Regions from separate parts of the Gluconobacter sp. genome, predicted to be linked through region 2. Evidence: riboswitches for the same ligand, from Rfam matches in the RefSeq annotation. Region 2 holds a riboswitch; the other holds the start of a gene.

Region 1 (4,422 bases), on a different contig from region 2:
CTTAGTTCGGTGGCAAAGCGGGCGCTTTCGCTGCTGGAAATCGAGCTCAAGCAGTGGCGGAGCAGAACGACCAGAATAAAGCGTCGTGCCCGGTTATTTCAGCTGGCGGAAGCAGGAAATCTTACGAAATTTCTTGATAACGTCACGGACCCTGCGGGTTTGAAGCATGATCGCAAACTGGCTCGGCAGGCTGAAGCAGAGATTGCCCATCTTGAGAAAGTTCTCGAGGAGGAGCCCGCCCGCAAAGCTGTCCATGAAAAACAGGCCCGTAATGCTGGAGAGTTCTTTTCACTCTTGATCGGGATTGCTGTCGCCATGGCCAGCATCTGGCTGGAGTTTTGTGAATGACGCGCCAGTCAGGGCGTTTGCGCGTGCCAGAGGCCAGTTTCAAATGGTGGCACGGCCTCATCCTTGGCCTGCTTCTGGCCTATGTGCCGGGCAGTCTGCTTGTGGGTGGTGTCCTGCTGCTGCCTCTGATCGTGCTTCGATTTATCGATCCTGATGCTGATCGGCAGCGGATCATGATCGTTCTGTTTTATTTGGGGGCTGTCATGGTTCATCCCCTGAGGGAAGCATGGTTGTCGCATGGGGATTGGGATGCCTGTACCCAGCAAATTATGCAGCCAATGCTTCTTGTCATGGACTGGATGGCCGTTGGTGTGGCGTGGCTTGTCGCGGAAGCGTCTGCCATTGGTGCCAGGCTTTGGTATGCGGATTACGTTCGCAGGGAGCGCAGGAGCATCGAAAAGAAGATCGACGCCCTGCGAGAGGAATGGCTGACTTCAGACAGTGAGAGGCAGGCCTGAAGAGGCCTGTTTCTTCAATTTTCCGGAGTTTCTTCTTCTGAGGGGCTCTCGACAAGCCGGGAGGCAAGATCTCCCGTAGCGCCACCCACAAGACCGCGCGCATAATCCTGAGCTGAGAACGGGCGCAGGTCCTCGGCCTGTTCGCCGACACCGACCATGTGCACGGGCAGTTTGAACTGTTCTGCAAGTGCGACCACAATTCCACCGCGGGCAGAACCGTCCAGTTTGGTCACGATCAGGCCTGTGACGTTCACCAGCTCACGGAACACCCGTACCTGCTCAATGGCGTTCTGACCGGTCGTTGCATCCAGCACCAGCAATACGGAATGCGGGGCGGTTGGGTCGAATTTCTGCATGACGCGGATGATCTTGGCCAGCTCTTCCATGAGCGCGCCCTTATTATGCAGGCGGCCGGCGGTATCGATGAAGAGGAGGTCTTTGCCCTCTTCGGTCGCGCGTTTGATACCGTCATAGGCGAGGCCAGCAGCATCAGCTCCGTGTTTTCCCGCGATAACGGGCACATCTGAGCGTTGCCCCCACACCTGAAGCTGTTCGACCGCCGCAGCACGGAAGGTATCTCCCGCCACGAGCATGACGGATTTGCCTTCTTCACTGTAATGGCGGGCCATTTTGCCGATGGTTGTGGTCTTGCCTACACCGTTGACGCCGACCACGAGGACGACATGGGGCTTCTTCTTCGGATCAGGCTCAAACGGGATCGCAACGGGCTCCAGAACCCGTGCAATCTCTTCGGCCAGGGCATCGCGAATTTCGTCACTTGTGACGTCCTTGCCAAAACGGGAGCTTCGAAAGCTCTCGATAACGCGCTCTGCTACGACAGGACCCAGGTCTGCCGCGATCAGTTCGTCTTCGAGTTCTTCAAGAGCGGCATCGTCCAGCTTGCGATGCGTGAATACAGCTCCGAGACGTGAGCTCGAGCGTGAAAGACCCTGTTTGAGTCGTGAGAAAAATCCAGCCATGCACGGGAGTTCGGACAGGTCAGGCCCAACGTCAAGTCTGTAGCGTCGATTTCCTGAGGGCAAACGTGCCTTTGGAGGAGTGTTTCAGACATTGACAGTACGGAAGCGTTTCAGTTTTTGTGTTTCGGTATGGTTCTTCACCCTCGGTTTTGTGGCGTGAAGCTAAGAGGGAAGTCCGGTGTAAGGCCGGCGCTGCCCCCGCAACTGTAAATGGCGAGCCGTCACCCGACTGATGTCACTGGAGTGCCTATGCCTCTGGGAAGACAGGGTGGCTGCGAAGACCCGTGAGCCAGGAGACCTGCCATGCAATTTCAACCACCGGCGGGGTGCCCGGGGCGGCTGTTTGTGGCGTTCCGGAGTCCTCTGTGACAGCCGGATTGCGAACGTGTCTGCCCTGTTCCTGTCATACCGAGCAGGGCTCATATGACTGTACTGTTACCGGAAGAGCGCCTCAGGCAAAGTGCTGTTCCTTTTCAAAAGCGTCGTTGCAACTGGCGACGATCGACTATTTCTGTGTCCGTTGTGATAAGCGGCTTGCTCATGGGCCCTACACTGGCAGTTGCTGCAGAAGGGGCGTCTGATACGGATAAAGTCGAAGCATCCGGACATTTGGAAAAGAAAACCACTTCTGCGGCGCAAAACCATCTGGTGGAGCGCATCAGTGTCATGGCCTCCCGCCGTAATCTTCTGGGACGAGCGGACACGGCGAGTGAAGGATCTTTAACCGCACGTGAAATCCAGCAGCGGCCTGCGTATCGCGTGGGGCAAATTCTGGAGGCTGTTCCCGGACTGGTGGTGACGTCTCATTCCGGGGAGGGAAAGGCCAATCAATTCCTGTTGCGGGGCTTTAATCTGGATCATGGCACGGACTTGGCAACATTTGTTGATGACATGCCGGTCAATGGCGTCAGTAACGCGCATGGTCAGGGCTACACGGATCTGAATTTCCTGATACCCGAAACACTCTCAGGCATTGATTATACCAAAGGGCCATTTCACGCAGATATCGGGGATTTTGGTGTGGCCGGGTCTGATCACATGAAGCTGGCAGATCACATCGCCCGTCAGATTAGCCTGAGTGCCGGAACGCTAGGGGATTATCGGGCTTACATTGGCGGTACGGCCCGATTTTCTAATGGCGATCGTTGGGTCAATGCCTTCAATATTTCTCATTCAGACGGTCCTTGGAAATATCCGGACAATGCCCGGAGCATCCGTGCATTGACGCATTACACCCACGGAACCGCCACCAAAGGCTTTGACCTGACGGGGATGTTTTATCGCGGTCAATGGAGGGCCACAAACGATCAACCGGTGGCGGCCTATAGTGAGGGGCTTATCAGCCGCTATGGCTCTCTGGACCCGACCGATGGCGGCTTTTCGGAGCGCTACAGTTTGTCAGCGCATTATCATCTTGCTGGCGATGACTGGAAATGGGTTACGAGTGCTTTTGCCATTCATGACCGGCTGACGCTCTGGAACAACTTCACGCATTATCTGGATGACCCAGTAAACGGAGATCAGCAGCAGCAGGACGAGACACGAACTACGCTTGGCGGAAGCAGTGTCTATTTCCGACAGGACCATGTGGGCCGTATCCGGACTGATACTCAGGTTGGCGTTCAGGGACGTTACGACTTTCTGTATGTGGATCGGCGCCATACCCACCAGCGTGTCACGCTGCCGGAGTGCCCATCCAGTCTGGAGAGCACGGTGCCTGACCTGTGTAACGGGGATAACATCGATCTTGGAGCTGTCGGTCTTTTTGTCCAGAACACGACGCACTGGTTACCCTGGCTTCGAATGGTTGTTGGTTTACGTGAAGACTATCAGGGCGGTACAGACGAAAATCTTGTTGATGGCAGCCTGACCAGAAAGCATCAGTGGCTGTTTCAACCCAAGGGAAGTCTGGTGTTTGGCCCCTGGAAGAAAACCGAACTCTATCTGAGTGGCGGAAGAGGGTTCCACTCCAACGATTTCCGCTCAGTGTCTGGTTCTTATGCGTCAGACGAATTTGCCAAAGGATCGGTTAAAGTTCCTCTTATGACGTCGGCTGTCAGCGGTGAAATCGGTGTACGGACTACGCCTCTCCGTCATCTGAATGTGCAGGCGGCTGCCTTCATCATCGATTTTGCGTCTGAGCTGAGTTACGACGGCGACGCTGGTGTTACCTCTCCTGGCCCTGCCAGTCGTCGGGAGGGAATTGAGTTTTCCGCACAGTATAATCCGGTTACCTGGCTTGAACTGAATACGGATCTGTCCTTTGCGAAAGCGCGTTATCAGGCGTCAGATCTGGCCAGCTATGGAATTGATGGTCGGTACGTGACGAATGCCCCAAGTTTCGTCTGGTCATTCGGCATCCTTGCAGATCGCGGCCCCTGGTATGGCGGTTTGCAGGTACGCTGGCTGGGGGGATATCCGCTGGTGGAGGATAACAGCCTGCGGTCCAAGGGATATCAGGAACTCAATTTGAATATTGGCTATTGCTTCACCAAAAATCTGAAACTCGAAGCAAATGTCTTTAACGTCTTCAATACGCATGCCTATGCGGCACAATATGCGTATGACTATCGTCTAACACCGGCCTCTGCTGTGCAGAGCGGTGCAACAGGTCATCCGCTGGAGCCCGTTTCTGC
Region 2 (4,422 bases):
AAGGCGGGTCAGCAGGCCTGCACCACAGGCGATGTCTTCTCGAATGGTGCGCCAAAGCCTCATTGAATGGAGACGTCTGATTGGGAAACCGCAGCCTCTGCGAACGTCGCCATACCGTTGTGGCAGGCCAATGCTGCTCTGAGGACGGGAATGGCAACCGCAGACCCAGATCCCTCTCCGAGGCGCAAGCCCAGGTCCAGTATTGGTTTCAGCCTGAGGGCATCTGCCAGCCTGCGGTGACCAGCTTCAGCGGAACAATGCGAGAGCTTTGTGTGGTCGAGTGCTGAGGCAGTCAGTTTGATCAATGGCAGCACGGCTGCGGTACAGACGAAGCCGTCAAGCAGAACCGGGATACGATGGTGTCTGGCGGCCAGAACACTTCCCAATATGGCGGCCAGTTCGTAACCACCCAGACAACGTGCGGTATCCAAGGGGTCGCTAAGTGACGCCGCGTGCATACACAGGGCCTCATCAATAACAGAAGCCTTGAGGTTAACGCCCGCCTGATCGAGACCCGTTCCACGTCCTGCCCAGTCCGCGCCAGTGCCTCCTAGAAGGGCAGCACAGAGTGCGGCGGAAGGGGTTGTGTTGCCGATGCCCATTTCGCCTGGGCAGAACAGATCCAGCATGGGGGATACAGCGGTGTATCCGACCGAGACCGCATCAAGGAACTCCTCTTCGCTCATAGCTGGGAACGCTGTGAAATCTGCCGTGGCCGTTAGGTTTCGGACGGGAACAACAGCAAGGTCCGCACCAGCATTTCGGGCAAGCTGGTTGATTGCTGCGCCGCCACGCTGGAAATTCGACACCATCTGGGCCGTAACATCCGAAGGCCACGGAGATACGCCCCGGCGGACCACACCATGATTCCCTGCGAAAATCGTTATCTGAACGTGCTCTAGCGTTGGTTTCTGATGGCCCTGCCATTCACCGAGCCAAATGGATAGCTCTTCCAACCGCCCGAGGCTGCCGGGAGGTTTGGTCAGAGTTGCGTCTCGCTCCGCTATCAGGGCGGCGACTTTTGGGTCGGGGTCTGGAAGTGACAGGCAGGCAGTGCGAAGTTCTGCAATGCTGGCGAAAGGAGGCTGACAGAACGAGGGCATGATGTGCGATGGCATGACAGGTCTTTTGTGCTGTTATCAGGGACCATGCAAGAAGAAGGCGCAGGAGACATTGTGGCACAGACCACCACTCAAACAGGACTGCCGAATGTGTCACTGGTCCTCGGGGGCGCCAGGTCAGGAAAAAGCAGGATCGCTGAGGCAATCATCACTGGTCTTCCGGCCCCTTGGGTTTACCTCGCGACCGGTCGGGCTTTTGATGAGGAAATGCAGGCCAGGATAGATTTGCACCGTACCACCCGTGGGAACAAAGGGTGGCATACAGTTGAAGAGCCATTTGATATCGCTGGTGTCTTACAGGTCGAGCAGGGCGCACCGGTCCTGGTTGATTGCCTGACTTTATGGCTGACAAATCTCATTCTGGAAGACCGTAATATACACGCCGCGACGAAAGACCTTCTCGAGGCGTTGCAAGCACGGAAAGGCCGGACCGTTCTTGTGGGCAACGAGGTAGGGCTCGGAATTGTCCCGGACAATGCCCTGGCTCGTCGTTTTCGCGATGAAGCGGGTCTTCTTCATCAGAAGATCGCCGCAGTCGCCGGAGAAGTACTGTTTGTGGCGGCGGGTTTGTCTTTGAAAATGAAATGAGCCCATTTCCCGGGCTTTGACACGCTTTCATCCCAGAGATAGGAGAGGGTTTGATGGTTCCTCTGGGAAGAGGATGAAAAGGGAAGCTGGTGCGGCCTTAGAAGTAGGTCAAACCCGGCACTGCCCCCGCAACTGTGGACGGTTTTCTGTCCTGCCAGTCTTTCTTTCAGGAAAGGCAGCCACTGGATTTCGATCTGGGAAGGCCCGGTGGGAGAGGAGGTGCTAATGGCGCCTCAGCCGTGAGTCAGGAGACCTGCCATCTGAGCCAAGTGTCATGATCCGGCGGGGTGCCCGGACTGTGAGGGCGCGCCATCATGTGCGTGTCACTTTCGCGATTGCGAAGGCCTTTCATCGCGCCTTTTGTTATGCCGTTGTGGCTGCAAGAGAGACGAAACCATGGCAGATACCCTGCCTTATGCTGAAGCGGGCCAGTCATCCGTTTCGCCAGTTTTCCATGTCTGTGTGACGTGTCGTCGCAGTCTACCGGTTGGGAATGACCCTGTTCAGGGGCGGCAGCTCTACGATGCCTTGCTTGACCAGGCTGCTGAAGGCGATTTCAGCGTCCAGCCCGTTGAATGTATGGCAGCCTGTAGCCGAGGCTGTATTGCCACGCTTTCCATGCCGGAAAAATGGACTTTTGTTTTAGGTGAGCTTGGTCCGGAAAAGCTGTCTGACCTGCTGGCTTACCTTCAGCTTTACCGAGCATCGAAAACCGGAACAGTGATGCCGTCAAAGCGACCCGCATCGCTTTCTGATATGGTTATCGCCCGTCTTCCATCTTCTTTGTCTGCTTCACAGGAACTTTCATGATGTCCCAGACTGTTTCAGGCTCCGGTCGCAAGATTCCGGTTACGATCATCACGGGTTTTCTGGGGGCAGGGAAAACAACCCTTCTGCGAAATCTTCTCGCGCAGGCTGACGGACGCCGTATTGCGATCGTTGTTAACGAGTTCGGTTCACTTGGGATCGACGGAGAAATTCTACGGTCCTGCGGGATCGAAGGATGTGCTGACGAGGATATCGTCGAGCTCACCAACGGATGCCTCTGCTGCACGGTTGCAGACGACTTCATTCCGACCATGGAGGCTCTGATCGATCGTCCTGATCCGCCAGAGCACATCGTGATCGAGACATCTGGCCTTGCGCTGCCCAAGCCTCTTCTCAAGGCATTCAGTTGGCCCGGGATCCGTACCCGCATGACCGTTGATGGTGTGATTACGCTGGTGGACGCACCTGCTGTCGCCGCGGGTCGCTTTGCGGACGATCCGGAAGCCGTTGCCGCACAGCAGGCTGCCGACCCTTCGCTGGATCATGATAATCCATTGGCTGAAGTCTATGAAGATCAGTTGAATGCGGCGGATCTGATTGTTCTGAACAAGACTGATCTTTTGGACGAAGCCGGGATTGATGCGGTTGAAAAGGGCATTACGGAGGCTGTGCCGCGGAAAGTTATTACGCTGCGCGCAGTAGAGGGACGCCTGGACCCCGCTGTTCTGCTGGGGATTGGTGCCGGTGCCGAAGACGATCTCCAGGCTCGTCCGTCCAATCATGATGGCGCAGATGACCACGAACATGATGACTTCGAGAGTTTCGTCGTGGTCCTTCCAGAGCAGAAAAGTGCTGAAGCATTACTCAAGCGCTTGAGTGAGGTTGCGGGGCAATTCGATATCCTCCGTATGAAAGGCTTTGCAGCCGTGCAGGGCAAGAAAATGCGATTGGCCGTGCAGGGTGTCGGAACCCGTTTCCGTCATGAATTTGATGTGCCTCTCGCAGATGCAGGCCGGGACGGGCGTCTCGTCGTAATTGGCCAGACAGGCCTGGATCGCGCAGCCATCGAAGCCGCACTGCTGGCGGACTGACCTGATGCATCTGCTTGTCCGGGAACGACACGGAATAGACGATCAGGACGTGGCCGAGGATCTCGGTCATGCGCCTGCTGATGTCGTGTTTCTGTCCTTCTCGGATAGCGATCTTCTGGCGCTTGAGCGGGCCTATTCCCGTTTGAATGAGCAGGCCCCGACCGGCGCAGGTTTTTCGCTGCGACTGGTTAGTCTTGCTCGCCTCAGACACCCCATGTCGGTCGATTTATACGTTGAGCAGACCATAGCATCGTCCCGCTGCGTCATCGCACGGCTTCTGGGTGGCGTGGATTACTGGCGCTATGGGGCGGAAGAACTCCAGAATTTTTGTGGCAGGAACAGCACTCCCTTGGCTCTGTTGCCCGGAGATGCCCGTCAGGATGCACGGCTTGAAGAGTGGTCCAGCATCGAAGCAGAAAAGCATTCCAGACTCACGGGGTTTTTGAGGGAAGGTGGTCCTGAGAATGTGCATCGTGCCCTTTTGCTCATGGCTCATCTTGCCGGACACGGAGATGACGTCTCAGGACAACCCGCAGCGCTTCCCCCAGCTGGAATTTATCGCCAGACGACTGCGGATTTTCCTTTAAGAGCCACAATTGTTTTCTACCGTGCTCACCTTCTGGCTGCCGATACAGCTGCTATTGACGGTCTTGCGGATGAACTGGAAAAGTCCGGGGTCGCGACAGATGTTCTATATGTCGCATCGCTGAAGAACCCGGATGTTGCCGAGTGGATTCAAAGCCGCCTGATTGAAACTCCGCCAGACATTATTCTGAACGCGACCTTCTTTTCTGCACGCGGAAAAGAGGGGGCATCTCCTCTTGATGTTGCTGCTGTTCCGGTTCTTCAGGTTT

The links. A riboswitch is a leader RNA that binds a small molecule or an ion and turns the genes downstream of it on or off. The one in region 2 is predicted to bind cobalamin.
Region 1: linked by a shared signal. The riboswitch ahead of ABF979_RS08620 (TonB-dependent receptor) and the one ahead of ABF979_RS03485 (DUF1636 family protein) in region 2 are both predicted to bind cobalamin.

What each region holds. Positions count from the first base shown of each region.
Region 1 is NZ_JBDOBO010000018.1:29,679-34,100, forward strand. It holds gene ABF979_RS08605 (protein kinase domain-containing protein) at 1-348, shown strand, start outside; gene ABF979_RS08610 (hypothetical protein) at 345-806, shown strand; gene ftsY (signal recognition particle-docking protein FtsY) at 821-1,786, opposite strand; cobalamin riboswitch at 1,900-2,107, shown strand; gene ABF979_RS08620 (TonB-dependent receptor) at 2,210-4,422, shown strand, end outside.
Region 2 is NZ_JBDOBO010000003.1:78,824-83,245, reverse strand. It holds gene cobS (adenosylcobinamide-GDP ribazoletransferase) at 1-63, opposite strand, end outside; gene cobT (nicotinate-nucleotide--dimethylbenzimidazole phosphoribosyltransferase) at 60-1,118, opposite strand; gene cobU (bifunctional adenosylcobinamide kinase/adenosylcobinamide-phosphate guanylyltransferase) at 1,149-1,709, shown strand; cobalamin riboswitch at 1,747-1,985, shown strand; gene ABF979_RS03485 (DUF1636 family protein) at 2,106-2,519, shown strand; gene cobW (cobalamin biosynthesis protein CobW) at 2,516-3,568, shown strand; gene cobN (cobaltochelatase subunit CobN) at 3,573-4,422, shown strand, end outside.